2 linked regions of the Flammeovirga yaeyamensis genome follow. The protein of the gene in region 1 interacts with the protein of each later gene in a pairwise test. Links are inferred from orthologs where the notes say so. Each region holds a gene or a part of one and is shown in the gene's direction. Other genes may lie near its edges.

What was found.
Region 2: the proteins of groL (region 1) and KMW28_RS17035 interact in binary tests that used the Escherichia coli proteins (3 or more experiments, as listed by UniProt). The link is inferred for Flammeovirga yaeyamensis from one-to-one orthologs.

The regions. Positions count from the first base shown.
Region 1 is NZ_CP076132.1:3,488,581-3,504,231, forward strand. Bases 7,042-9,970 are described here. They hold groL (chaperonin GroEL), read left to right. Parts: upstream 7,042-7,651; coding sequence 7,652-9,289; downstream 9,290-9,970. Other genes in these bases: KMW28_RS13650 (co-chaperone GroES), read left to right, coding at 7,282-7,560; KMW28_RS13660 (transcriptional regulator), read right to left, coding at 9,356-9,970. Also shown: KMW28_RS13620 (MalY/PatB family protein), read left to right, coding at 1-1,004; KMW28_RS13625 (PCMD domain-containing protein), read left to right, coding at 1,129-1,917; KMW28_RS13630 (outer membrane beta-barrel protein), read left to right, coding at 1,922-2,659; KMW28_RS13635 (hypothetical protein), read left to right, coding at 3,015-3,308; KMW28_RS13640 (MBL fold metallo-hydrolase), read right to left, coding at 3,448-4,860; KMW28_RS13645 (SulP family inorganic anion transporter), read right to left, coding at 4,898-6,631; more of KMW28_RS13660, read right to left, coding at 9,971-10,012; KMW28_RS13665 (TonB-dependent receptor family protein), read right to left, coding at 10,199-12,700; radical SAM family heme chaperone HemW, read right to left, coding at 12,940-14,067; KMW28_RS13675 (hypothetical protein), read right to left, coding at 14,353-15,078.
Region 2 is NZ_CP076132.1:4,297,640-4,313,303, forward strand. The notes cover bases 5,693-8,634. They hold KMW28_RS17035 (ABC transporter ATP-binding protein), read left to right. Parts: upstream 5,693-6,758; coding sequence 6,759-7,511; downstream 7,512-8,634. Other genes in these bases: KMW28_RS17025 (hypothetical protein), read right to left, coding at 5,693-5,767; KMW28_RS17030 (MlaE family ABC transporter permease), read left to right, coding at 6,022-6,753; KMW28_RS17040 (hypothetical protein), read left to right, coding at 7,756-8,295; KMW28_RS17045 (DUF3575 domain-containing protein), read left to right, coding at 8,464-8,634. Also shown: KMW28_RS16995 (tetratricopeptide repeat protein), read right to left, coding at 1-311; KMW28_RS17000 (glycosyltransferase), read right to left, coding at 379-1,353; KMW28_RS17005 (mechanosensitive ion channel family protein), read left to right, coding at 1,359-3,515; KMW28_RS17010 (TlpA family protein disulfide reductase), read left to right, coding at 3,579-4,088; KMW28_RS17015 (heat shock 70 family protein), read left to right, coding at 4,095-4,349; upp (uracil phosphoribosyltransferase), read left to right, coding at 4,763-5,416; more of KMW28_RS17025, read right to left, coding at 5,498-5,692; more of KMW28_RS17045, read left to right, coding at 8,635-9,021; KMW28_RS17050 (hypothetical protein), read left to right, coding at 9,113-9,592; KMW28_RS17055 (outer membrane beta-barrel protein), read left to right, coding at 9,774-10,319; KMW28_RS17060 (hypothetical protein), read left to right, coding at 10,476-11,003; KMW28_RS17065 (hypothetical protein), read right to left, coding at 11,152-11,400; KMW28_RS17070 (hypothetical protein), read right to left, coding at 11,685-12,044; bacillithiol biosynthesis deacetylase BshB1, read right to left, coding at 12,215-12,943; KMW28_RS17080 (YybH family protein), read right to left, coding at 12,971-13,399; GTPase HflX, read right to left, coding at 13,560-14,819; KMW28_RS17090 (class I SAM-dependent methyltransferase), read right to left, coding at 14,863-15,664. UniProt on the Escherichia coli protein: Part of the ABC transporter complex MlaFEDB, which is involved in a phospholipid transport pathway that maintains lipid asymmetry in the outer membrane by retrograde trafficking of phospholipids from the outer membrane to the inner membrane.

The DNA.
Region 1 (15,651 bases):
TCAAAAGGTTGGAGCATCCCATCTATGGATATACGTTACAAGACAATTCTTTTTGGCAGTCGGCTATCGACTGGATTGATAAAAGACATCAATGGAAAGTGCATCGCAAAGATTTTGTTTTTGTAGCGGGCATTGTTCCGGCATTGGGATTTTTGGTAGAGGCATTCACTCAGCCTAAAGAAAAAGTAGGCATCTTCTCTCCTGTTTATCCTCCTTTTAGAGACAATATTGTGGGCAATGATAGAACACTAGTCGAAATTCCTTTTATCAATACAGATAATCGCTATTTCATTGATTTTGATCTTTTTGAAGAGGAACTTAAAAATGGATTGAAATTATTGATCTTTTGCCATCCACACAACCCTTCCGGACGAGTTTGGAGTAAAGAAGAACTGGAGAAAATTCTTCAATTATGTGATCAATACGATTGTAATATTATATCTGATGAGATACATGCTGACCTAATGTTTTATGGACATAAACACATCCCCTTCGCCTCATTATCTGATGTAGCCGAAAAAAGGGTGGTGACCTGCATGGCTCCTTCGAAAACATTCAATTTAGCAGGTTTAAACTGTGCTTATCTGATTTTTAAGAACAAGGAATTACAAGATAAATATGTCAACAGAGTAAAACATATGCATCTCGATTTTGGAGGATTGATGGCCACAGAATCAATGAAAGCAGCCTATAACCAGGGAGAAAATTGGTATCAAGATTTACTAAAACATATTCAAGGCAATATCGACTATATAGTAGAACAATTTGATAAAACCCCTATTAAGGCAATGAAACCTGATGCCACTTACCTTGTTTGGTTAGATTGCCGGGCACTTGGTACTCAGAATCAAATCAAAGAATTTTTCTTTAAAAAGGCCAAAGTGGGAGTGCAAGATGGATTAATGTTTGGTATAGCCGGAGATGGATTTATGCGTTTGAATACGGCTTATCCTAAATCAGTTTTAGAGGAAGCAATGAAACGCATTTTAAATCAGCTTGAATAATTTTGAGGAGTACAATTTATATTTCTCAATTTTTCCTATATTTAGATGTATATTTCAATCTCTTTTTAATTATTGGTTATTTATGATTCCCAAGAATCTTAACCATCTTCAATCTTTTTAAAAAATGAAATTAACCAACGGACTAATAGTTTTAGCATTTTTAGGGACTACTTTGTTCTCTTGCTCCGATGATGATAATAACCCCACTGAAGAAATATCTGCTGACTTCGAAGAGAATTTAAGCTTAGATACTTGGGAATACACCGAATATTCTCAAGGTGAGTACGGTAACCCTAAGGGATGGGAAACATCTAACCCTGGAACTACTTTTTTAGGCGTGGTAAATGCTTATGAAGAAAAAGAAGATGTAATTAATGGCAGTGCTGCAAAGTTAGAAACTAAAGGTATTGGCTTGACAGGTATTGCAGCAGCAACAATTTACACCGGTAAATTTGAGCTAAATCTTTCAGATCCTGCTAAAAGTGCTCAATTAGGAGTTCCTTATACAAAACGACCAGTATCTATGTCGTTTAACTATAAATATACTCCTGGAGCTATTTATGAACAATATGACGGTGCATTAGGAACAACAATTGAAGGTGTAGATTCTTGTTTAGTGTATATGTATTTACAAAAAAGAGAAGGTGATCAAATTCTTCGTGTAGGTACCGCAGCTATGCAAAATTCGGATACGGTTACCGAATGGACAAAACGTACATTAGATGTGACTTATGGTGTAATTGAAAACCCTGTAGCTGGTTTTAAACTTCGTGAAGAAGAAACTGGATGGGCAGCAGCAGATACTAATCCTACTCACATTATTGTTGTATTTACTTCAACAAGCGCTGGAGATTTCTTCAGAGGAGCAATCGGAAGTACTTTATTTGTTGACGAAATTTCTATTGAATACTAATTTCATGAATTATAAAAAAATTGGGGTAGTAATGTTCTTTGCTACCCTTTTCAGTATCTCCGTTTTCGGACAAGAGGAAGAAAAATTGGAATGGGGTGCGAGAGCAAGTTTCAACATTGGAGCATCAGTACCTATGTACTTTCAAAATATGCCTGAACGATTTTCTTTCTCCACTACTTTTAATCCCTCAATAGGTGGATATGTAAATATTCCGATCAAAGGAGATAGAAATTACCTTCACTTGGAGCTTACTTATACTCACAAAGGAAACTCAACAGAAGCGACAGTAAAAAATCAATACTTTAAAGTAAGTGATGCCTATTTGGGATATGTTACAGGAGATGTCAAGACAAATATCTCACTCAACTACATCGAACTTCCTATTCAGTTTAGAACCAATTTAAGTAAGAATGATAACGGATGGAATGTACTTGCAGGTCTTTATCTGGCAGTAATGATTGAAGGAACATTTGATGGTATTCTTTATCAAGGAGGAACAATCGAAGATGTTGCTGGAACGGTAAGCCCAATCGGACGAGATACACCTTATGATTACAGTCATGATTTGGTTAATTTTGATTGGGGTGCCCAATTCGGTATTCAAAAACAAGTGAACCGATTTAATTTCGACGCTCAAATTGCTTGGGGATTCAACGGAATTTTCCCTCGTGGATATGAAACAGTGGATCCAAATCTTTTTAATTTATACGGAAAGATTGGTTTAACCTATCAGATATGGTAACAACTACTTTATGATATTTATGAAGCTATCTTGATTTATTGAGATAGCTTTTTTTATTTTTTTACCAAAACATGATCCCAAATTTTATAATAATTAATGGTTTTTAGATTAGATTAATAATAATGTATTACATATTATTCTTATATTTGGGATCAACAGTATTATATGAAATTAATCATATATTTTGGTAAATGAAAAGAAAAACCAACTACAAATAAATACGACAAAAATTCTTTCTTTTCAACACAAACCAGCTAAATATCAATAAACTATCCATTTATTCTTTCCCACTTCTAAAGCGTAGAATTGGGATTTTTTGTTTACAAAAATTAAATGGAATTAAACTAAAACAATTATGTTTAAAAACATGAAAGGCTTTAAATCAAAGCATCAAAGACTAAATTTAAATTCGAGTGTTTACAAAAATATTTATATCTCTGATAGTGAGAAAACACTCATTCTAGAAAAAGAGGATCAAACGATTATCTATAACGGTGATTTCAAAGGGAAATTCAATCCATCTTATACTATAGGCACTCTAGATATCGTAAAACTATTAAGTAAATACAGAGTCAAAAACAAAAGTTGGCTAAACATCTTTTCTAATATCTCTCATGTCAAATCTTATAATGTAGAAATGCCAGGTTAATAAAAAAGGTTAGCAATTCAAATTAGAAAATTGCTAACCTTTATTTTTTATAGATAATATCTTAGATATCAGGTATACAATTCCGTTTTAGCTACTTTCTAAAAGAAGAAACTTCAAAACCTACTACCTACTACCTAATCTACAGCATTGTAGAAGGACAAACATAATTTGTCACATCAATACCCGCCTCTTTAATCGCTTTAAAACCTCCTTTTACATCAATGATGTTATCAAATCCTCTTGATTTAAGAATTGATGAAGCAATCATCGAACGATAGCCACCTGCACAATGAATGTGGTAGGTACCATCTTTTGCTAAATCATTCCATTCTGAGTTAATGAAATCCAAAGGTTTATTCACTACTTTATCACTATTGATATGTTCTGATACATACTCTGATTTCTTTCTAGCATCAATAACTTGGATATCTTTTGATAGTCTCTCTTTTAGTTCCTCAGCAGTAATCGATTCAATATGATCTATCTCTTTACCTGCAGCCTTCCAAGCTTCAATTCCTCCTTCAAGGAAACCTAAAGTATTATCATATCCTACTCTCGACAAACGAGTAATTACTTCTTCTTCTGTACCTTCATCAGCAATCAAGACGATAGGTTGATGTAGATCGACAATCAAAGCACCTACCCAAGGAGCAAACCCTCCTTTTAGACCGATATTGATTGAATTAGGAATAAATCCATCTTTGAAAGTTTGAGGTGAACGAGTGTCCAACATCAAGGCGCCCTCTGCATTCACTACTTCTTCAAAAAGTTGAGGATTCATAGGTGTATTACCATTGGCTAAAATCTGATCGATATGCTCATACCCCTCTTTGTTCATTTTTACATTTTTAGGAAAATACTGAGGAGGTGTTGCCAAACCTGTGGTCACTTCTTTGATAAATTCTTCTTTGCTCATATCGGCTCTCAAAGCATAGTTGGATGCTTTCTGATTTCCGAGCGTATCAAAAGTTTCTTTACTCATGTTCTTACCACAAGCAGAACCCGCACCATGTGCTGGGTAAACAATGACCTCGTCTGCCAAAGGCATAATTTTATTTCTAAGAGAATCGAATAATAAACCTGCAAGGTCCTCTCTTGTTAGATCCGATTTCACGGCTAAATCAGGACGACCAACATCTCCAATAAATAAAGTATCGCCAGAGAAAATAGCCACATCCTTACCATTTTCATCTTTTAATAAAAATGTTGATGACTCTTGTGTATGACCGGGTGTGTGTAAAACAGTAATGGTTACTTTACCCACTTGAAAAACCTCCGCGTCTTTAGCAATATGTGCTTCATAAGATGTTTGTGCAGTCGGACCAAAAACGATTGTTGCTCCCGTTGCTTCCGCTAGAGACACATGTCCAGATACGAAATCAGCATGGAAATGCGTTTCAAAAATATATTTAATTTTTGCTCCTTCTTTTTCTGCTTTTTCTAAATAAGGTTTTGTTTCTCTAAGTGGGTCAATAATTACAGCTTCTCCTTCCGATTCGATGTAATAGGCTCCTTGAGCTAAACAACCAGTGTAAATTTGTTCGATTTTCATAATGTTTGTATTCGATGAATATGTTTAAATAATGTGTTTAAATTTTTCTTTCTTCAAAATCGTTACTCTGAATCGCTCTTTCAAAGTTACGTCTTATTTCTATTTGATTCCCCTTTTTATCGTAAAAATCTATAGCAGATTGTACGTCTAAAAAGAAATGATCTTTTCCCAAACGATGCATCAAACCTACTCTTGTGAGAAAGTCGCGAACAGGGCCGATCATATCCGAAAAATACGTTCTAATCCCTTCTTGTTTGAGATCATAAACTAGATCTTCTAATGCACTTAGAGCAGTAGAATCTATGTTCGAAACGCTACCAAAATGCAATACTAAAAGCTTTACTTCTTGTTTATTTTCTACCTCACATTTTACCTTGTCGCAAAAGTAATTGCAATTGGCAAAATAAAGCTGGGCATCTTGTCTAATTATCAGTATATCTTTTCGCTCTTCGATATCATCAAATCGTTTGGTATTTCTATATTCTGATGATCCTTTTAATTTAGCCAAAACAGCAATATGAGGTTTTGCTGTTCTTTTCACTAACAACAATAAGCTTAAAATCATCCCCAATAAAATCCCCTCTTGTATCCCCAGAAAGAACGTAATCACAAAAGTGATCAACAACATATAAAAGTCTTCTCTCTTCGTTTTCCATAAGAATTTTGGATATTTGGTATCGACTAAACCATATACTGCCACTAAAATGATAGAGGCGATGATGGCTTTAGGAAGTGATTCGAAAATAGGCGTTAGGAACAATAAAGTAATAAATAAAATACCACTACTTATGATATTCGCCAAGTTCGTATTGGCACCTGCCTGATCATTCACCGCTGACCTACTAAATCCTCCTGTGGTGTGAAAAGCGCCAAAAAAAGAACCCACAATATCTGCCATTCCCAAAGCAATAAACTCTCTGTTATTATCAATCTGATATTCGCCCTTATGCTTCATTTGTAAAGCCTTACTTACAGAAATCGATTCCATATAAGCAATTAGGGAAATCGCCAAAGCTGAAGGCAAAAGATGTTTTATCAATTCAATATCAAATATAGGCCATTGAAAAGTAGGCATCCCCTGAGGAATAGCTCCAAAAACCTGAATATCCAAAGGAATAAAAAACATCACTCCTAATCCTGCCAAAACGGCCACCAAAGAACCTGGAATTTTCTTGCTCCACTTTTTTGTCAACCTAATTAAAAAGATACCAATTAAACCAACAACCAAAGCTGAATAATTAAATGCATCAAATTGATAAATGATCTCTTTAATCACACCAAAAGTGGACTTCCCTCTCTCAATATCAATCCCAAAAATATTTTTAAGCTGATCCAACCCAATAACAAAAGCTGCCGCTGATGTAAAACCACTAATCACAGGTTTGCTTAGAAAATTGACTAAAAAGCCAAATCCAATCCAACCAAAAACCACTTGAAACACCCCAATGATCAATGTTAGGAGTAAAATAGCCGATAAATAATTATCAGGACCAACAGAAGCAATCGAACCCACCGTTGCGGCAATCAACATAGAATCAATAGCCACAGGCCCCACCGACACTTGCCTCGAAGTACCCAAGAAAGCATAGATCAATTGAGGAATCATGGCTGCATATAAGCCATACACAGGAGGTAGCCCTGCCAAACTAGCATAAGCCATACCCTGTGGAATCAACATAATTCCCACAGTGATCCCTGCCGATAAATCGCCAGATAAAAACTCCTTTTTATATCCCTTCAACCAAGAAGGTATGATGGTACTTTTTTGCATTCGAGTGTAACTTTATGCTGCAATATTGCTTTTCATTTTGAAATGTTGTGTAACATAAATCACATAATTTGAAATTAGTTAGGGATTATTTCTACACCCCATTTATCCGATTAATTCGATAGATTTTAACTCCTAAAAAAACATCCACAGGAATAAATTCCTGGGCTTTTGATACTTTTACCCCATAGAATATCCTCACTCCTCAGTTCTATAGTTAAAATACGAGGTCGGGAGACCTCTAACGTTTTTAGACACAAATGTCGCTAGCGCTTAACATTTGCGCCAGTTTTGGCAACTCCTAACTCCTAACTAAAAAAATAAATTCATAGGATTTTGATACTCTATCCTAATAGAATACCCTCCCCCCTTAGTTCCTTAGTTCCAAATTAAAATCATCGCCGCGTCACCCCTATTAGTTATTAGTTATTACCTATTACCTAAAAAAACCGTGTCATTTTGACCCCCACCCCCAACATCATCTCCAATCTCCTTACCTCCAAAAATCATTTCCCGTCATTTTGACACATTTCACTGACAATTTTTATCAAAAAGTCTATTGGCACACTCTTGGCAAAACGAGTGTCAGTATCCCAAAATGTGGGAGACTTTATTTTTTGAATGATTAATAACTTTTAAAACAATAGATTCCAATGTCACAAGTGAACATTAAACCTTTAGCGGACAGAGTACTTATCGAGCCTGCAGCAGCTGAAACAAAAACTGCATCAGGTCTATTTATTCCTGACAATGCGAAAGAGAAGCCTCAAAAAGGTACTGTTGTAGCAGTAGGAAACGGAACAAAAGACGAGCCTTTGACAGTTAAAGTTGGAGACACTGTAATTTATGGTAAATATTCTGGTACAGAATTAAACTTAGACGGTACAGATTATTTGATGATGCGTGAGGCGGACATCTTAGCGATCGTTTAATTTATACTCAAATTTTAGAAGGAAACTTCAACATTACATTTAACACAACATTATTTCGCTGAGAACATCAGCGTTTAATCTTAAAAATATTATGGCAAAAAATCTTCATTTCGATACAGAAGCAATCGAAGGATTAAAGAAAGGCGTTGATGCATTGGCAAACGCAGTGAAAGTTACTTTGGGACCAAAAGGTCGTAACGTTATTTTAGAAAAATCATTCGGATCACCACACGTTACTAAAGATGGTGTATCAGTAGCTAAAGAAATCGAATTAGCAGAGCCTATCGAAAACATGGGTGCTCAGTTGGTAAAAGAAGTAGCTTCTAAAACTGCTGATGAGGCAGGTGATGGTACAACTACAGCCACTGTTCTTACTCAAGCCATCTTCACTACAGGTATCAAAAACGTAGTGGCAGGTGCTAACCCAATGGACTTGAAGCGTGGTATCGACAAAGCAGTGAAAGCCATCGTTGCTGAGTTGAAAAACTCTTCAAAAACTGTTGAAACAAACAAAGAAGTTGAGCAAGTAGCAACAATTTCTGCGAACAACGACGCTGAGATCGGTAAAATGATCGCTGAAGCGATGGAAAAAGTAGGTAAAGATGGTGTGATCACTGTTGAAGAAGCAAAAGGTACTGAAACAGAAGTAAAAACTGTTGAAGGTATGCAATTCGACCGTGGATACCTTTCTCCATACTTTGTGACTAACACAGAGAAAATGGAAGCAGATATGGAATCTCCATACATCTTGATCTACGACAAGAAAGTTTCTACAATGAAAGAATTGCTTCCAGTATTAGAGCAAGTAGCTCAAACTGGCAAGCCTCTAGTAATCATCGCTGAGGATGTTGATTCTGAAGCATTGGCTACATTAGTAGTAAACAAAATCCGTGGTGCATTAAAAGTAGCAGCAGTTAAAGCTCCTGGTTTTGGTGACCGTCGTAAAGCTATGTTACAAGACATCGCTGTACTTACAGGTGGTACTGTCATCTCTGACGAAACAGGTATGAAGTTAGAAGATGCGACTATCGATATGTTAGGTACTGCGGAGAAAATGATCATCGACAAAGACAACACTGTTGTTGTTAACGGTGCAGGTAATGCTGACGCTGTTGCTGCTCGTGTTGCTGAGATCCGTGTTCAAATTGAAAACACAACTTCTGATTACGATAAAGAAAAATTACAAGAGCGTTTGGCTAAATTGGCTGGCGGTGTTGCAATTATCTATATCGGTGCAGCGACTGAAACAGAAATGAAAGAAAAGAAAGACCGTGTGGATGATGCTTTAGCAGCAACAAGAGCAGCGGTTGAAGAAGGTATCGTAGTTGGTGGAGGTACTGCCCTATTGAGAGCTTCATCTGTTCTTGATTCTGTTGATACAGCTCACCCAGACGAAGAAATTGGTGTTCAAATCGTAAAAACTGCTATCCAAGCTCCATTGAGAACTATCTTGGGTAACGCTGGTTTAGAGGCATCAGTTATCGTAAATAAAATCTTAGAAGGTGAAGGTAACTTCGGTTTCAATGCGCGTACAGAGGAGTACCAAGACTTAGTTGAGGCTGGTGTAATCGACCCAACTAAAGTAACTCGTCTTGCACTTGAGCACGCTGCTTCAGTAGCTTCATTGTTGTTAACTACAGACTGTGTAGTTTCTAACGAGAAAGAAGAAGCTGGTGCTGCAGCTCCTGCTATGCCTCCAATGGGTGGTGGTATGCCAGGCATGATGTAATCGAAATCATCGGTAGAGTAAACATATACAAAAGGCTGTTTCTTTCATTAGAGACAGCCTTTTGTTTTATGATACTCTTGAGTTCTTCAAATGGAAGGTTTTAAACTTATGCTTTTTCAATATTTTCTCATCTTCTTTCACTTCTTTATACAGTAAATCTACCAAGTGATGCATCTTAGAATCAATGTTTTCAAGATTCTTCTTAATTACATTTAGTAAAAACTGTTTTTCTTCACGAGATACATCGGTAGCTTCAAATAACTCCAAAATTCCTAAAGAAGTTGATAAATTCCCTCTTAAGTGATGTGAAGTGTAATCTAAGGCATGATTTAATTTTCTATTATCCTTTTCGATCTGACGTATATAAGAATACGTTTGTGACTCATCGGAGAAAACACTTACAACGTAAGGTTCTTCCAATTTCTGTACTCTATTCGTTCTATGAATAGTTTTCGTATTATCTGATTTAAAACCCATGAAGGGGATCACCTGAGTTTTCCCATCTAGATATACTTTTTCCAACAATTGAGATAATCCTATCTCCTCACAATTAGGGAAAACAGTTTCCAACAACTTTCCCTTGGTTTCATTCTCTGATAATCCATCCATTTCCCGACCAGCTTCATTATAATAATATATTTCAAATTTATGTGGTGCTAATCGTTTGTAAATAGTTACGCCTAATGGGGAATTATCATAGTAGTTAAGTAGTTCTTGAGTCATATATTGTATGTATTGTATTTCAAGCGTATCTTAATTTAAAAAAAATTGCTCATAATCAACACATTGATGTAATATTATCAATAAACTACTACAAAAATCAACTTGCACGATGTTATGGCTCTAAAAAAAGAAATAGCCTGGGTTCAACAGTCACAATTTGTGCTTACCCAGGCTATCCATTTAATTTTACATCATATCCATCATGTCATCTCCTCCTCCACTGCTATCCGATTTTTTACGTTTCTTTTTACTTCCTTTGTTCATCTGACCGAATCGATAAGAAAAAGTAAGATAAGCTACTCTCGATTCCCAATCTGCTGTCATATCCGAAGTAAATCCAACGCCTTCACTATGTACATTGAATTGATAAGTGTTTAATACATCAGACACTCTGGCTTGAAGTGTACCTTTTCCTTTGAATAACCTTTGTGATACGGCAACATCAAGTCCACCCATTGGATCAATATGTCCTTGTGCTGTCGCACGTCTTGAACTAAAACGACCTGATAACTGTAAGGTAGTAGTCTTGGTTAAATTCGTCGAGGACATCAATTTAGCATTCATTGTCCAAGCCTGATTGGATAAATCTAAGTCACCAGAATTACCATTAATTTGAAGGTTATAAATATTTGTACTTCCTGTGAATTTCCACCATTTCGTCATATTGTAGGTAGCAATCCCTTCAAAACCATAACTTTGTTTATTATCCATATTGTCCCAAGATAAAATTGTCACCCCTTCTGGAGTGGCACTTGTTACTCTTAGCATGGCATCGTGAGTATAACGATAATATACAGAACCTGTTAAAGTAATATCGTCCCAACCGTGTTGGTAAGTCACCTCTAAGGCATCAATGAATTCTGGCTTTAAATAAGGATTACCTTTTCTAAGAGATTGTGGATTGGAATAATCTGGGAAGGGGTTTAAAGTTCTTCCTCGTGGTCGATTCACCCTTCTACTATACCCAAAAGACACCTCTCTTTGTTGAGCAAATTTATATGACACATGTACGGTTGGATAAAGTGCAAAGTAATTATTCTGTACTTCCTGACGATCAGTTAATGCATTTTCGTCCAATATAGAAGTGGTGTAAGCTTGTTCCGCTCTCACTCCTAATTGATACCCAAATTTACCAGCTTCATGTCGGAACATGGCGTAAGCGGCATGCACATCTTCGTTATAATTAAAATTGTTATTCAGAGAATCGTCTGATACCCAATTTCCTCCTTGTAAACTTTCCGAGGTAAAATCTGCTCCAATTCTTCTTAGGGTAGATTTAGCTCCAACTTCTAATGTTGATTTTTCACTTAACGGATGTGTATAATCAATTTGTGCGATATACAATTCACTCGGTCCATCATTTCGGTTACGTTGTTGAAATGATGGTGATGATACTAAACCGCCGTTGCCGTCATATCCATATTCATCAAAATTACCATTGGATACTCGATTGGAAGTAGAGATTTGTCCAGATACATCAAGTACTTGATTGGGATTGACAAATGTTCTATGCCAGCCAAAATTATATTCTTGTGTCTGATTCTCTCTTGTCGATACATTATCTCTTAAGAATAAATCGTAAGCATCATCATTCTGATCATAATAATTCACCAAAAGCTTCTCATTATTTGTGCCTTCACCCATATTGAAAGTGGCGTTGACATACACATTGTTGTAATCATTAAAATCATAATCCAACCCTGTTTTAAATAAGTGAGAGAGTCTTTCATCATCACGCTTCGTATTTTGAACATTTGATCCTGTAAAGGCATTTGTTTCTCTATCGTAATTTTTTTGAGTTTGTGTTCTTTCTTGCCACCTTTCGTTGTATCTACCCGAGTAATTACCAAAAACATTCAGTTTCCCAACTCTAGCGTTCACACCAACATTAGCATTGTATTTATTATTGTTACCCACGGTAACACTAGCTGTACCATTCACTCCACCTTTTCTATCTTTCTTCAATACAATATTGATGATACCACTTGTCCCCTCAGGGTCATATTTGGCGGATGGATTAGTAATTACCTCTACTCTTTCAATAGAACTTGCAGGAATCTGATCTAAAATATCAGCCGTTGATTCGCTTGTTAAATTAGAAGGCTTGCCATCAATAAAAATAGTCACATTTGATGAACCTCTCAAACTAACCGATCCGTCCTGATCTACATCAATCGATGGAATATTATTTAAAGCATCGGTCATCGAACCGCCTACTGTCGTTAAATCTTGAGCTACATTAAACGTTCTTTTGTCAATCCCTAATTCCATCATATCACGCTCTGCAGTGACTGTCACTTCATCCAGTGCTTTAGCTGAGGCTGTCATGACTAAATTTCCTAGAAATTTTTCAGGAGCATCTGGCTTGATAATAAAAGAGGAAGTAACGGTTTCATCGTATCCGATAAAGGTTAATTTGGCAAATATTTTACCTACCTGAACTTCAGATATTTTCACTCTACCTTGCTGATCTGTAGCTCCTCCAGTAATAAAACTAGAGTCTTTGGCTGAAAATAAAGCTACAGTGACAAATTCTAAAGGTTCTTTAGAATCAGCATCGGTTACTTTTGCTGTGACCACCCCAATTTTTGGTCTTGCTCCTCCTCTTTTACCGGCATCGGTTGGCCGTTGTGCAAAAGCTGAAGTTTGAATTAGTATGAATGAAGTTAGGAAGATTAAATATCTCATTGCCTTAGTAAAGTTGTTTGATTTAGTGGTTCACTTTAGTGATTACCCTATTTAATTGATGAATTCTATGGTTTTGTTTTATCAATAGAGCAACTAGCTTCTTATTGATATCATCAAATTTGAAAAGGAATAATGTGAATAAGTAGTATTTTCAACAAACAACCCATTTTTTTCAACAAACGAATCCAAACAGGGTGAAATTTGATCTAGGATTAACTTGAAATTTATTTTATCAGAAGTTAAACAAATAATTCACTTGAAATTTTATCGGCAAACAACTTTCCTTTTTCGGTTAGCATCAAATGATTGTTCTTGACTTTTATCCAATCGGAAGCATAAAAACGATCCACTTCTTCCTTCATCTCTTTTAATAAATCAAATTGATAATTATCAAGTAAGAATTGAAGATCACAGCCCCATATAGTGCGTAAAGTGGTCAATATATATTCGTTTATTCCATCGGCTCTAGTCAACATTTCTTTATCGAACATCAAGGTATTTTGCTGAACAATAGACTTTACATATTTCGCATTATTACTCACGTTGTATTGTCTCGAATCACTTCCATTAAATGAATGTGCCCCTGGACCTATACCTAAATAAGGTTTCCCTTTCCAATAAGCACTATTATGTTGACTGTAAAAACCTGGTTTGGCAAAGTTTGAAATCTCATAATGATCGTATCCATTTTGAGAAAGTGTCTTGACTAAATGTTCAAACTGTTCAGCAGCATACTCATCTTCTGCTGGTTTAAACTTTCCTTTTTTAGTCCAAGCCCCCAAGGCCGTTTTCTCTTCTACTGTCAGACAATAAGAAGAAATGTGAGGTACATTAAGAGATAAAGCAGTTTCCAAATCTTTGTACCAAACCGAATGGTCTTGATATGGGATACCATAAATAAGGTCAATGGTCAAATTGTTAAACCCTGCATCTTGCGCCATTTTCACTGCATTTAGACTTTCTTCCGCATTATGAGCCCTATTCATGAGCTCTAAATGTGGACCATAAAAAGATTGTAAGCCAATGGATAGTCTGGTAATGCCTAATTTTTTCCAAAATGCTAGCTTCTCTTTGGTGATATCATCTGGGTTGGCTTCTAGAGTCACTTCCTTCACCCCACTCGTATTAAAGTTATTATGAACTTTGTCTAATAAGACCGATAATTCATCAATGGATAGAATAGAAGGTGTTCCTCCACCGAAATATATAGTTTCAATATTTTCATTAATGTATTCCTTTTGTTTATCCAACTCCCACAACATGCCCTTCACCACATCATTTTTAAGCTTTAATGATGTACTGAAGTGAAAATCACAATAATGACACGCCTGCTTACAAAAAGGTATATGAAAATAAATTCCACTCATTCTCAAATATTTTTAAAATTTTCTATCTTTTTTTTGTCCAACCCAAATTTATGATTGTCATAAATACGGAAACACGCAAAAGAAACAAAAAATTTTATATACACTCTATTCATTTGACGATAATGTTGTTTAGAAACACTTAATATTTTAAGTGTTTCTTTTTTTTGAGACAATTTTATTAAAATTAAGAATCAAAATTATAAAAGCCTTTAATTATTAAATATCGAAACAACAATAAAAAAAAGTTAATTATTATTTATGTAATACACATAAATAATAATTAACTCAATATGACAAAGGATAAGTTAATCCAAATTGCTTTTTCCAAACATGTAATCCATCATGCTTTAATAAATGAAGGTATTGATACATTTTACCTGAATTTTCATCGAGGAATTGATCATTCATTAAATATTTCCAGTGTTCGCTATATATTATTGGTCGAGTACTTTTATAAAGGTCATGTCTAATCTTACTCCATTTACCTAAATCATAAGTCATGTTAACACATGGATATTCTTTAAACTTTAAAAATAAGAAAATCGGTCTTTCATTCATTATAATATCAAAAGAGAATGGATTTCCCATTAATCTCTGAATAGGTATTTTGAATGAGTAAACTAAATTATTAGAATTTGTTCCTGTTTTATTTTTCCGAAGTAATATTTCCTTTTCCTCCCATATATCTTCCTCCATTAAAGAATATTCTCTGAATATGTCTTTCTCAAATTCATCTAAGAAAATATGAAAATCTCTTTTGATGTATAAATTGAAAGTACAAATCGTTGTGTTTTCTAAATTTATAGTTGTAGTCGGTTTAAAAACACTTAATGTATCATCTATAAAAGATATCCTGAATCCATTATTAAATAATGTTCGAGCCCAAGGTTCTTGAATATTCCAGTATACAGCCTTTCTTAAATACTTAGGAACATTTTTCATATTGAATTTTAAAACAGAAGTAAATTTCTCTACATTAATATTCTTTCTCAAATCTTGATTAAGTGACATTTTGGGGATTTAATTTTTAGTTAATTTACTTGAAAATTCACCAATGTAACTTTCATTGGATTTTGCAATATTTATAAAAGCATACAATTATTAATATTATTTTCGAATTACATTATTAAATATCAAATTAGATGAGGATAGATTATATATAACCTAAATACAAATAACAACTACATATAAACGCTTAGCATTCGTTTATTATGAGAAAATCCAACAAGCAATATTAGAATTGCTTGCTATGGATTTCTCAATCTGATCGTTAAACAGTTGTATTAATAATCTTGTACACCAGTAAATTAAATGTGTTTTTATTATCCATTCAAATAGCCTTAACTTAGTATATACCATACTTTTAGTAACGCCTTTCTATAATTTATTCACTAATTGTATCATTGGTAAGTTTGCAGGGATATAAAATACCCCCGCAATACCAATTTGTGCTTCAAAATGAAGCGATAGAATCGCTAATTAGTGTTTGACCTTATACGGTCAAATCTGTATTTAGAATAAATATTTTATGAAATTGGAATAGATCATGATTTTGTAAATGAAATTAATATTAAAACAACAATA
Region 2 (15,664 bases), 810 kb from region 1 along the record:
AAATATTGATATGCTTTAGGAAAATCCTTTTCAGAATTCTCATATACATTAATGGCTAAAGTAAATGATTTTTTGGCCTGGCTATATTCTTCTAACGACATAAAAGCGACACCTCTCGCATTGTAGGCATCTGCATTTTGGTTGTCTTCTTTTAAAGCGGCATCAAATAATGAAATCGCTTCTTTAAATTTACTATCAGAAAGTTTCTGTTTTCCCTGATTGGTTAATTCTTGCGATGATGGTGAGCAAGAAAAGAAAGATAATCCTGAGATAATAAGGGCGAATAAAGTAATGTTTTGTTTGTGTTTCATGCTGCAAAAATAGAAATACTTTTTTGAAATTTCCCCTTCTCGAAAATAAGATAAAGATATTTTTTCCTTAACTGATTTTTCGTTGCTGTAACCACCAAATATAAAACCTCGACCAGTCTATATTGAACCGAATGGAACATAATAATAGTTTATCAAAAAAAGCTAGTTTGTTTAGTTTTTTATATAACTGATAATAGGCTTTGGCTAAAAAATTATTTCCCGTTAAAGCCGCTATCCTTCCATGATAAAGCACCGAATTACTCAAAGAAATATCTTCCGATTTTTTGGTATTCATTTGATGGGCCTTCAGACATATCTTTAATGTTGATTTGAGTAATTGATTCCCTCTCTGATAATAAAATTGTTTTCCCAAAGATCTGGGTAAATCTCGTTTTAGAGTATTGATTTTATCGTAAAACGCGAACTTATTGTTTCTTGATAGACGTATCCATACATCAAAATCTTCGTAAGCTAGCGTTTCGTCATACCCTCCTATTCGACGTAATGCCGATGTTCTAAAAGTAATTGTTGGTGCTGAAAATAAAGGTGGATTACTCAGTACTCTTTCATATACATCTCCGGTGGTTACTGTTTCTAATAATTTACCATCAAGATCTCTTTTGAAATAGGATTTTTTAATACTCTCTCCTTGTTCATCTATCATTTCAACATCAGAAAAAACACAGGCGTATTCCTTCCCATACTTTATAAAACACGCTACATCGTCTTCAACTCTATGAGGTAGCAATACATCATCAGCAGCAAAATCAATCACAAATTCGCCCTTTGCAATTGCTAATGCTTTATTGAATGCCTTACAGTTTCCTATGTTGTTTTTTAATGCTAAAAAAGTAGCCTCAATTCTATATTTTTGTAATGATTCTTTAATACGATCAACAGATCGGTCATTACTAGCATCATCTACAATAATTATTTCTATATTAGTATAAGTTTGTTGTTTTATCGATTTCAATGCTTCTTCTACGAACCCTTCATGATTAAAACACAAACATATTACTGTCAACAAAGGAGTATTAGACATTCTTTATGAACTTTAAAAGTCGTTTTTCACATACAAATATAACTTCGATACTTTTAGGTATTGTAATTTTCCTTACTTATTCACAAGTAAGTGCACAATATTCGAATATAAAGTTTAGCACAAAAACACCTTATAAGACAATGGTTTCTCATATAGGTTTTTTGAGCCCTGCTTCTGGTTCTTATAATCCTGAACTTGCAGCGAGAACTTTAGGAGGTGATGACTATTCGATAGAACAAAAAATTGCTTTGGCTATCAAACTAAAACAAATATTTGATAAACATGGAGGATTGGATGTTGACGATATTTCGAATAGAAGAAATTATAGAAATGAGGATGGCGATTATATTTTTACTGTCTTTGAAGATATTCCAGAAATATACATGATTCGTGAAAACTCAAATTGGATCTATTCACCCAAATCTGTTCGCGAAATTAATGTAGTTTTTAGACGTTATTACCCAGCTGCTTTACCTCCAAAACGACCTAAAAAAGAAGAAGAAGTTAATGTGAATCCTGATTCCATAGATGTTGTTGAGAAGGATTCATCGGGTAAAGAAGTGGTTGTCAAAAAGCCTGCTCCTAAAAAACCGACTCCCTCAGAAAAACCTATCGTTGTTAAAGAACAAGCAAAAGTAGATTTAAGTAACCCTAAGGCAGCGGTGACTACTTTTTTTGTTTTTCAACAAGATGATAATTACCATCCTGAGTTAGCAGCAAAAACATTAGAATCTTTAAATCAATTGAGCCTTGAAGATCGAATTACTTTGGCCATGAAGCTAAAGCAAATTTACGATGGACTTGGACTTTGGATTGAATTAGAAGATATTCCAGAAGAGGAAAACTTTATTGATACCACTCGACACAATAAAGAAATTTATGTCCTCGACCGTCAGCTACCTGATTTTTACTTAGAGAAATTCGGAAAAAAATGGATGTTCTCTGAGGCTAGTATTCAACTAATTGAAAACAAACACCGACAAGTTTTCCCTATTGGTACGGAAGGCTTAGAAACTGTAGGTAGTATCTTGAGAAAACCTTTGGGTAAATATGCTCGAAAAGAATTTTTAGGCCTTGAACTGTGGCAGGTAACCAGTTTAACAGTGATGTTCTTAGGGGCATGGTTCTCCATTATACTTCTTTCCAGAACGATCATGTTCATTATGGGGTTTGTTTCTCGATCAAAAGAAGAAAGACGCTATATAAGAGGAATGTTTAGTTCTGCATTAACCATTGCCATATGCTATTGGTACAGAATGATTTCTCCGAGTTTGGAACTCTCCATTCAGGAACTACAATTTGTGATCATTGTACTAAAAGTGTACAGTATCTTCCAAGTGGTCCGCTTCTTCTATAGTTTGACTGACCTTTGGGTAGCGATTTGGTTGAGAAAGGCCAATGAAAGAGAAGATCAAATACAAAGAGGTTTTGCACCTTTCTTTGGTATGACTGCCAAGCTGATTGTTATTTTAGTAGGCATTGTTTTTACGGTAAGTGCTTTAGGTTATGAAATTAGTGGCTTATTAACCGGTCTATCTATTGGTGGTGTAGCCGTAGCCTTAGCTGCCCAAGATACTATCAAAAACTTATTTGGATCGATCATGATTTTCATGGACCGACCTTTTGTTATTGGCGATTGGGTGAAGGCAGATGGAGTTAGTGGTTCAGTCGAACAAATCGGACTTCGATCAACGAGAATCAGAACATTCGAAAACTCATTGGTTTCTATTCCAAATTCCAGAATGGCTGATTTCACTATCGACAATATGGGAATGCGTGTATTCAGAAGGTATAAAACCTATATCAGAATAAAGTACGAAACCAATCCAGAAAAAATCGATGAGTTTGTGGATCGATTAAAAGAATTAGTTAGAAAGCATCCTCATACCAGAAAGGATTTCTATGTGGTTAATCTAAATAACATAGGACTCTATTCATTCGATATTCTATTCTATATTTTCTTCGAGGCGCCTACATGGGGTGATGAACTTCATTTTAGACATGAGATTATCCGTAGTGTAATCAAAACAGCCAATGAATTGGAAATTGAATTTGCTATTCCTCCAAATGGATTGGATATGATGATGATGGATGGAAAAGGAAGTTCATTGTCAAAAGCTTCTCAGAAAACATCGGGTGATAAACCGTTTGGGTTTATGTAATCTCAATAAATGATATTTGATATAATGTATCAAAAAAAGAAATATAGCTTACTCTTGATTCTAATGATGTTCATTTTCGTGCACACCTCTTTTGCACAGAATGAAACAAGTGGGGATATAAAGTCGGACTTCTTACTTATCAATAAAAAAGGGGAGAAAATAAGAAAGGTTGATTTTAGAGGAAAGGTACTCGTTTTAGTCATCAGCAGTTCGTGGAGTTTAAAGTTTCTAGAAGATTTTGATCAACTGAAATCTTTACAAAAAGAAACATGGGGAAAAGAAGTCACTTTTATCTATGCTGTTGCAGATGTACAGAATAATTGGGAGAACTTTCTAAGAGAATATGGAGCTCCAAAACTAGATAACAGCTTGAATAACACCTACATCCTACCGATCTCCTCCCCTTATTGCAAAGACTGTTTTATGACCTCTCATTTTCATCAAGAAAAGATACCTTCTTACTATGTGTTTTCTAAAAAAGGAGAATTATTGGGAGGAGATATTCCTAGTACAAGTATTCTAACAGGAATGAGGAGCTTGATTTTAGGAGCAAAAAATATATCATATAAATAAAAAATTATGGATTTCGCTATTTTAATACCTTTAATGGCATTGAGTATACCAATTGTTGCCATCTTAGCTAACAGTAAAGGAAAACTCAAGAAAAAAGATTATCAAAGATTACTTGAAGAGTTAGAAAATCTTAAAATCGAGAATAAACAACTCAAAGATCGTGTAGAGAACATTGAAACCATTGTTACAGAACCCGATTGGGACATCAAACGCACTTTAGGGGAAGGAGATTCTACCTCTACACCAAGATTAGAAGAGTAATTTTTCTTTTATCGGACACAAAACCCCTTATTTGTTCATTTTCGCACAATATCAAAAAACCAACAATATATATAACTCACTACAAAACAGTTAGTTACAATATTTGGGGTATTTTTGGCATAACTAAAGACAAAAGTGATCAATATCGTGAGGTTTTCACCTCAACGTAAAGATAAAGTTTAAATAATTGAATTGGTTGGAAAAGGCAAATATCATTTGATGTTTGCTTTTTTGTTTTTATAGACTTTTCTTTTCTATTATTATTTCATCACTTTTTCCCACAATTATTTATTATTAAGTATTTTAGAGTAGTCCCTAACAGATTATTCACTACTTTCACATTTTAGGATCCTATGTGATTTATTTACAGGGGGACAACATCAAATTCAGATCAATTTTAATGAGAATTATATATGTCTAATACATTTATCCTAAATCAAGAAGCAAATGTTGCTTCAACCTATATTAACGAGCTACGAGATGTAAATATTCAAACAGATCGTGCCCGATTTAGAAGAAACCTTGAACGTATTGGTGAGTTACTTAGTTATGAATTAAGTAAAACATTAGACTATGAGTCTGTAGATATTACTACTCCATTAGGCACTTCTCCATCTAGAAGAGTAAAAGATGAATTAGTGGTAACTACTATTCTTAGAGCAGGATTACCAATGTACCAAGGGGTATTAAATGTATTTGATCACGCTGATAGTGGATTTGTTGCTTCTTACCGTTCTAGTTCTGGAACCGATGAAGTAGAGATCAATATGGAATATGTAGCGTCTGGGAACTTGGATGGTAAAGTAGTTATTTTGGCAGATCCAATGTTAGCTACAGGGAAGTCTTTACTTTTAGCTTTAGAAGGATTACTTAAAAATGGCACACCAAAACATGTTCATATTTTAGCTGCAATCAGCAGTCAGCAAGGTGTAGATTATGTTTTAGAAAACATTAATGTTCCTAGTACTTTATGGATTGGTGCTGTAGATCCTGAAATGAATGATAAATCGTACATCATTCCTGGTTTAGGAGATGCAGGCGATTTATGTTTCGGAGAGAAATTATAATTCGATACTGACTTACAGTATTTATAAATATAAAAAATGAGGTAAGCTCAATTTAATTTGAGTTTACCTCGTTTTTCTTTTTTAAAAGTTCAATATAAAATCAATACCCCATATTAATAAGGCTACAATTACTATATACACAATTTTCTCTTTGATATGCTCTACTATTTTATAGCCAATTAGTTTTTTACTGTATTGATCAATTTCTTTTTGTGAACGTTTCTTGGCTATTTTTTCCAAAGAATAATGCCTAATGTGTTTAGTATCTGATTTAAACTTTGGTGAGGTAGCATGCTTTAATTCTCGTCTATTATTTTGCAACACCTTGGTTGCACTGTCCATAAATCCCATAGTCGCTTTAGATTGATATATTTATTTAAACGTAAATGACCTTTAAAAAACTATTTATTTGGAAAAATTTAACATCATATTTAGTGTATTTTTTAGGATCGGTATAATAAGTGATCAACTTCTTTATATTTGTAGATAAGTATCGCTTTTCTATAATAGAAAATGTACTTACGGGCTTGATGTAAGCAAGAAAGTTTGATGTCAACATCAAGTATTTAGATTAGAACTATATTTTTTTGATATAAAATTATTTAATGAGACGTTTAGGCGAATACCTCATCTTTTTATGGAAAATGTTTTCCAACAGAGAATCATTTTCCACATATTTCAAACTGTTTTTTCAAGAGTGTGTCACCATAGGAATCAATTCTTTATTCTTAATTGGTTTTGTCTCACTTTTCGTAGGAGCAGTAATTGCCCTTCAGATGGCATACAATATTGTTAGTCCTCTTTTACCAAAATACATCATTGGCTTGGCAACAAGGGAAATGATGATTTTAGAAATGGCTCCAACATTATCAGCGATTGTATTTGCGGGTAAAGTAGGTTCACAAATCGCAGGCGGAATTGGAACAATGCGTATTACAGAACAAATTGATGCACTCGAAGTAATGGGTATAAACTCTGCTTCTTATCTAGTTTTGCCAAAAATATTTGCTGGTATGACGATGCTTCCCGCATTAGCAATTCTATCTGGAGCCCTAGGTATTTGGGGTGGTTGGCTAGCTACAATCTTTGGAAATTTGTCTCCTTTGGAAGATTACATCTATGGTATACAGACTGAGTTCGTTCCTTTTGAAGTCAATTTTGCCATTATCAAAGCCTTTGTTTTTGGCTTTATTGTTACTTCGATTTCTGCCTTTAAAGGATATAATGTTAAAGGAGGAGCTTTAGAAGTAGGTAAAGCAAGTACAGATGCGGTAACTACTTCTTGTATTGCTATTCTTGCAGCCGACTTTATTCTTGCACAAACCCTATTGAGTTAATTGAAATGATTGAAATAAAAAATATACAAAAGACTTTTCAGGGTAAAACAGTACTATCTGATATTAGTGCGACATTCGAGCCGGGAAGAACGAATATGATTATTGGGGCAAGTGGTACAGGTAAAAGTGTACTTCTTAAAACTATTGTAGGTCTATTTGAACCTGATGCTGGTGCTGTTTTATATGACGGTAGAAACTTTCACACCTCCAATAGAAGAGAACAAAAAATAATTAGAAGCGAAATTGGAATGCTTTTTCAAGGCAGTGCCCTTTTCGATTCACTTACAGTAGCAGATAATGTACGTTTTCCATTGAATGTACATTCTGATATGTCTGAAAGTGAAAAAGATGACCGTGTAAACTTTTGTCTTAAAAGAGTAGGATTAGAACAAGCTGCTCATAAAATGCCTTCTGAGATTAGTGGTGGTATGCAAAAGCGTGTGGGTATTGCAAGAGCGATAGTTATGAACTCACAATATTTATTCTGTGATGAACCCAACTCTGGATTAGATCCTCAAACCGCTTGGATGATTGATCAGTTGATTCATGAAATCACACAAGAGTACAATTTAACTACTGTAATTGTTTCTCATGATATGAACTCAGTAATGGAAATTGGAGAGTATATCATGTTTATGTATAAAGGTCTAAAAATTTGGGAAGGAAATAAAGATACTATCCTTGATGCCGAACCTAAAGAGTTAAGAGATTTCTTATTCTCTAACAAATTAGTAAGAACATTTAAGGGTATGCAATAAGTTATATCATACATCAAGTAGACTCTCTGAATTTAATATTTAAGGATTCAGAGAGTTTTTTTATGCCTAAAATTGACATCAAATAGTGGTTTTTATTATCCTAGATCAATTCTTTTTAAACTTCTTCCTAAATCAAACTACCTATGAAAAGTCATTAACATATCACTTCACTGATTCAATAACCAAATTATAAAGTTGTCGTTTGAGTTAAATGTTCAATATTAAACAATTAATTTAAATCAAAATGAAAAATTTCATTCAAACACTACTATTATTAATTACTATATCATTCTCCACAATGGTTCTTGCCCAAGACAACACGAATACTTCTAATGGTAATAGTGGACATTATAAAGGAGTTGGTCAACTAAATGTTGGCTTAGGAGTTGGTTTTAACTATGGAAGTGCTGGATTTATGGCTGACTACGAATTCTTACAACTTGGTCAGGATTTCACAATGGCAGCAGCAGTATCATACTATGGTTGGGATACCTATTATGCTAAATACAATACTTTTGGCGTAGGTGTTCGTTTTAGATGGTATGCTGATAGAGTTTTAGGTATTACAAGTAATAAATGGGATGTATTTGCTTCAGGTGATGTTGGTTTTGGAATTACAAATTCAAATTATCATAATGGGTACGATCACCATCCTTCCGGGAGTTCTGTTTCTCCAATTTATTGGGGGTTAGGTATTGGTACAAAATACCACTTTAATGATAAAATTGGTTTACATGCAATTATAGGTACAGGGGCACAAATCGGGATTACTTTTGGTCTATAAGAAATTTCATAAGTATGGATATTAATCTGTTTTATCAGATATACTAAGTACAATAAGGGGCAATTAAAAGTTGTCCCTTTTTTATATTCAATCATGAAATATTTATATATTTGCCTCAATTTTCAATCATTCGATTGGTATTGTACTTGAACTTAACAAACTCATATTATGAAGAAATTGAACAAATTTCTATTTTTAGTTTCACTATTCACTCTTTCTGTATTTAGCCTTTCTGCTCAAACTAAAAAGGCTAATTCAGTAAGTAGTAATTTTTCAAACGGTTCTGATTTTTATTTAAACGGAGGTGTAGGATTTAATGGTAGAGGTGTTCCTTTCTACTTAGGACTTGATTATAATGCAGTTCACCCAGATGTTTCTTTAGGAGGATCATTCGGTATTAACAATTGGGAAGAAACACATCACAATCACTACCATAAGTATAGTTCTTGGAACGTGACATTTAATGTGAATTATCACTTTAACAAAATCATGAATATTCCTAATAATTTCGACTTCTATGCCGGAGCTAATATTGGATACTACAACTATACCGAGAAAAAAGGCGATATATATTATGATGATATTAGAAAATATCATAATGGTATAGGTATTGGAATCCAAGTAGGTGGACGTTGGTTCTTTACTGAAAAAGTTGGACTTAATCTTCAGTTTGGTGGGGGAACTCAGTATACTGCAGGTAACTTTGGTTTGACTATCAGACTTTAATTAACATTATTTAACATAATTAAATAGCTTATTACAATTTAAAATTCGTTAAATTCATCAAAATAAATTTAACACAACTCATTCTTAATTAATGAAAAAGCTATTTAGTCTATTCCTAACGATCGCCGCTTTAACTTTTGGTACTTCAGCATTTGCACAATCTGGAGGTGGAGGTAATTATCAAGGTCCAGGTGTATTAAACATTGGTCTTACTTCTGGTTTTGGCGACTACCTTGGTGTACAAGCCGATTATGAAATCGCTCAACTTGGCCAAGATTTTACTGTTGGTGCATCAGTTGCATTCCAATCTTGGAATGATGGTAAAAACGACAATGGTGATACTTCTTTTGCTGTTGGTGCCCGTTTTAGATGGTATGCTGATAGAGTTTTAAACATCTCTCACCCTAAGTGGGATGTTTTTGCAAACGGTGATATCGGCTTCAATATTAATGGTCCTAACGGTTTATGGTGGGGTATTGGTATTGGTGGTAAATTCCACATCAGTGAAGCTTTTGGTTTACAAGCAATCATTGGATCTGGTGCACAACTTGGTGTAACGTTCCAATTATAGAATAATAACGATATATTCATTAAAAAAGTCTGTGGAGAAATCCTCAGACTTTTTTGTATTATAAAAAGAATGTCTTCTATTTTATAGATAATAAAGAAGATTTTTTTTTTTTAATTTTAACAATACTATAGATTTACTACACATTTATTATCCTTTACAACAATCTATTTAATACTCAAAAATGAAATCCAAAATCAATTATTTCGCAAGTCTTTTTACTTGTCTATTATTAGTATTCTCTCTTTCTGCCTACAGTCAAAGTGACAAAAAAGGCGGAGGTGGTGGTGGTAACTACCTTGGCCCAGGTAACTTAAATGTTGGTTTAAGTACTTATTGGTCGTACAATAGTTCTTTAGGTTTTCAAGCTGATTATGAATTTAATCTCGGTCGAGATTTTACCGTGGGTCCATCCTTAAGCTATGCAGGTTACAGTGATAGTTGGTACAATTATTCAGTTTTTGGAGTTGGTGCCCGTTTTAGATGGTATGCTGATAGAGTTTTAAACATCTCTCACCCTAAGTGGGATGTTTTTGCCAATGGTGATATTGGTTTTTCAATCTGGAGCCATAGATACACAGGTCCTGGTAGTGACCCAAATAGTCATTCATCTACCTCTCCACTTTGGATTGGTTTAGGTATTGGCGGTAAATTCCACTTTAACCAAAAAATCGGTTTACAATTAATCATTGGATCTGGAGCTCAATTAGGTCTTCATTTCCAATTGTAATACAATACTTTTTCGATTTATTTCTCATTTATTTATATATGTAAAACAGTGGTGATATTTTTTCATCACTGTTTTTTATTTTCTTATGACTCAATTAACATAAACTTGTCTTCTTTAGCCTTTTCTTTGTATCCAATTTCAACAATTAAACCTATTATGAAAACTCAACTAACAAATATCAGATATGTACTGCTATTATTATCTGGTTTATTTATTTCATCACTTTGTTTTTCTCAAGAGAAAAATACACAAAACACTAAATCTAAAAGTGGTGGAAGTCATTCAGGAAACCATGCATGGTTTTTAAATACAGGATTTGGCTTTAGTAACCATGGTGTTCCTTTTTATATTGGAGGTGAATACAATGGATTTCATCCTGATATTTCAGTGGGTGGTGTATTTTCTTACCATAACCGTTGGGACAATACAAAACACCGTACCGCTTGGACTGTGTCTGCCATAGGTAATTATCATTTCAATAGGCTACTTAACTTAACCTCAGAATGGGATGTCTATGCAGGTGCTAATGTAGGATTCTACGGATACAGTCACGCTTCTACCGGCTTCGGTGGAGGAATACAGATTGGAGGTCGATGGTTTATTACAGATGTGATAGGTCTTAATCTTCAATTTGGTGGAGGTACCGTTTCTGGTGGTCAATTTGGATTGACGTTTAGATTGTAATAGATCTTTTTGATCATAGAAAAACGATCTAAAAATTATATTAATACACATCATAAAAAGAAAAGCGGTATCATAACATGATCCGCTTTTTCTATATAGGTATATATTCTTATCCCCTAAGAACATACTACTTTTCTTTGATTAAATTTTAAGCAGATACTTTAAAGTATCCGGTAAGATTTGTGACATAAAAACTATTTCCCTTTTGAACACTTTCCGCATTCCATCCTTTTACCCTTACTGTATAAGAGCGTTCTTCATAGCCTTTTAAAATATTTAAACCTACTGGTTTTAAATATAATAGAGTGGCTAATCCATCATCAGATTTTAAAATTGCTTGAGCATATTCCCCTTCATTCCTTACATCATATAGCTTTCCATGTAGAATAGTTTTCATGTGCATCTTTGTTTTTATGATGTATCAAAAGTAAACAAATAAATGTTCAAATAAAAATCATTGATAATAAAATTATCATTTTGATTTAATTTTATACAAATGACTACTTAAAGTTGAATGAAAAAAATGTTGTATAAATGGATGGTTTTATAGCATTGATGATAGAGTGAAAAGGTTTATATGAAATAATAAAAATTAGTTAGTGTGTATAAAAAAAATACAATATACTTAACTCTTTATTTCGTTAAATATATTGTATTAAAATATTGTTAGAATATGTATCTCTACTTTGTATGAAAAACAGGACAATCCTCAACATTAAAGATTCTCACCGCTCCATTAATTAGTTCTTCAGTATTATAATGCTCTCCTCCGTTCATCATGTTTTCTTCGATAACATTTAAAACAGATAATACATATTGCTCAGCAATCTCTTGAATTTTACCTTTTGATTCTTCTGGTATCTGTTTTTTAAATCGATCCATCTCACCAGTAACAAAAGTCATCAAAATCTCTTTCACTTCAGATAAGGCATCTTGTGAAGACTTTGAAATTCTTTGTCTATGATAAGGACATAAACCCGATAAAGGTTTTGTCTGTGATTGATTTAATAAGTTCTTTATAGAAGATTCTAAACGCTGCATAATAAGGTTTGAACATTTTCTCTCATTACAAATGTAGTTAATTATTAACGAATTGTCCTATTGATAATATCTAAGACTAAATAATATTTAGTTATATACTCTAAAAATCAAACTTTAACTCACTAATAATCAACAAATAACACTAACACTAATTCTTATATTGAATTATTCTAAATTAGATGAAATAAGTCTTCTACTTTGATAGGTGCAGATTTCACAAATCCTTCTGCAAACTGTGCTCCTACTCTTTGACCATACTCTCTTGCTCGGGCCTCTAAAAACTGCATAAACTGAGGGGTAGAAATAAAAGTTTGAGGTTCTCCTGGAGCAGCATCATTCTCACCTACAAAGAATTGAGAAGCAAAAGCTTTGATCGATTCTACTTTTGTTGGCCATTGTTCAGTTACATCCACTACAAAGTCAGGAGTCATAAAATTTGACTGAATCATATGGAATACATTCTGAGGTCGCCAAGCTTGTTGATCAATACCGTCTTCTTTAGTAATCACCTTTCTTAAACCGCTCATAAAACAAGCATCTACTACCAACTGTGCAGCTTTTCCATGGTCTGGATGACGGTCTTCTATGGCATTGGTAATGATAATTTCAGGCTGATATTTTCTTATCACTCTCGAAACTTCTTCTTGGTGCTTAGAATCGTTTGTGAAATAAAAGTCAGCAAACCCTAAATTTTCTCTTACCGATAAACCCATAATTTCAGAGGCTTTTGCCGCTTCTTCCATTCTTAGTTCGGGTGTTCCTCTTGTTCCCATTTCGCCACGAGTCATATCGACTATCCCTACTTTTTTTCCTTGTTGAATCGCTTTAATAAGGGTACCAGAACAGCTTAATTCTACATCATCTGGGTGTGCCACAATGGCTAAAATATCTAGTTTCATTAGCTCTTAAAGTCTTATCTATTTTTGTTATGAGGAGTGGTCAGCAATAATCACCCACTTACCATTAATTTTCTTCCAAGTCAGCGAAAAATGTCCTTGCAAATCGCCTTTTGTTCTACTAAGATGCCACTTTCCTATGACCAAAGCTACATTTTTAGAGAGTTTTTCCACTTTAATTAAAGTGAATGTCAACTTCCCCATGGCATCGGTATTTGGATAAGATTTTTTATAATTATCCAAAGTCGCTTGCCAGCCATTGGTCACTCCACTCTTACCTATAAAAAGTAAATTATCCGACTCCCAATAGCCGTTCATAAAGTCATCCAAGTTTCCGGTATTCCACGCCCTTTCCTGACGAGATAAAGTCTCTTTGATGGCTTCTAAATCCTTATCTACTTTTTGAGCAAATGTAAATTGAGTAATGAATAAAGCGATAATTATGAAAAGATTTTTCATGAGTTTGAATTGGTTGATATAAAAGAGTTCAATATCAAAAAGTGGGGTAGAATTCTGCATTCCAAAAGACCATTTGATGAAACTCCATAAAAAATGAAGGTGATGCAAATCTATAAAAATTTACATCACCTAAATTATATTTTAAAAGGATTTGACGATACTATTCATCATCACCTGTTTCTTCAGACATTGGCCATTCTCCTCCATGTTCTAACCATAATTGGTTATAAGCAAAAGAATGGTGGTTTGGATAAATCTTATAGAATCGATCGGATACCAATTCGAAGATCTTTCTTTTTAACTCATCCACTCCTTCTTTCTTAATTGCAGAAAGGAAAATGTGATTGTACTCTTTCGCTAAATAACTTTCTTTCCACTCTTCTAAAGTGGCCGGTGGATGATCCTCGAACGGAGGATACTCTTTATCCACATAGTTATCCACTTTATTGAACACCAACAATGTTGGTTTATCAGTTGCTTTGATCTCTAGCAACGTTTTATTCACAACTTCGATGTGTTCTTCGAAAGATTCGTGTGAGATATCAACAACATGGATCAAAATATCTGCTTCGACGATCTCATCCAAGGTAGATTTAAACGATTCGATCAAAGTTGTTGGTAACTTTCTGATAAAACCTACTGTATCGGTCATCAAGAAAGGCACATTGTTCATGGTAATCTTTCTCACCGTAGAATCTACTGTGGCGAAAAGCTTATTTTCTGCAAATACATCCGCTTTAGAAAGTAATCGCATAATCGTTGACTTACCAACATTGGTATACCCTACCAAGGCGGCACGTACTTCTCTATCACGATTCTTTCTTCTTAGATCCGACTGTGTTTCAATCTTCTTCAACTTCTTACGTAATAAGGAAATCTTATCACGAATAATACGCTTATCCGTTTCCAATTCTGTTTCACCAGGACCTTTCATACCTACACCACCTCTTTGTCTAGAGTGGTGGGTCCAAAGGTTGGTCAGACGAGGAAGCATGTATTGATACTGTGCCAATTCTACCTGAGTTTTCGCTTGAGCAGACTTGGCTCTCATAGCGAAAATTTGAAGAATCAATAACGATCTATCGATAATCATTACATCTTCAATTTCTCTATCCAAGTTTCTTGCGTGGGCAGACGATAAATCATCATCAAAAATGATAGTATCGATACCTTCCGCTTTCACATAGGTGAGAATTTCCTCCAACTTACCTTTACCGACAAATGTTCTTTTATCGGGATGATCTAAACGTTGAATGAAAGTTTTTTCTGTTTTGATCCCTAAAGTAGATGCCAAGAATGCCAATTCGTCTAGGTATTCCTCCGCTTTTTCTACTTTTTGATCTTTAAGTGATACCCCTACCAAAACGGCTCTTGGTGCTTTATCACTTTCTGCTTTAATATGATGAAATTCTTTTTTCAAGAAATTATATTTTAAATGTCTATTCTGATCGGTCGCTACAAAATTAAGAATTAATCGCATTCATCTCTAAAAGATGCTCTAGATGATGTGTTTTAATGCCATGTATTTTCTTAATCTCATTGATCTGATCCACTACTTCTTGCTTAGGCGTATCTCTCACTTCGTCTTGAACTCCTACTACCAGTACATTCTTCGGTGTATGTTCTGTTGTGATAAATTCGAAGACTTTTGTTTTATACCCGTAAGCTTCCATGATTAATGCTCGGATACCATCGGTGAGCAACTCTGCCTGACGTTCTTTAAGAATGCCAAACTGTGTGATTTTTCCCAAAGCATCATCAGGAGATAATTGTTTTCTGATTTGTTTGTGACAACAAGGTGCACAAATAATCACTTTAGATTTGGACTGAATACCTCTATAAATTGCATCATCTGTGGCTGTATCACAAGCATGAAGTGCAATCAAAAGGTCGATATGTGGAAGCTCTGCTTCTTTGATTGTTCCTTCTACAAACTCCAAATCATTAAAGCTAGAACGCTCTGCAATACCATTACATTTCTTCACCAACTCTTTACGCATTTCCACACCGATAACATGCGGTTTTTGTTGAGCAACATTGGTTAGGTAATCATACAAACCAAAAGTAAGGTAGCCTTTTCCTGCGCCCATGTCTACGACATTGTATGAGCTATCAAAATTCACATTCTTCAAAATACCATCAATAATCTCAACATATTTGTTCAGTTGACGGTATTTGTCCTGCATGTTGTTCTTTACTTTGAACTCCTTTGTCGTTACACCCAATTCCTGCAGATATACCTTGTCTTTCGTGTCTATCAAACGA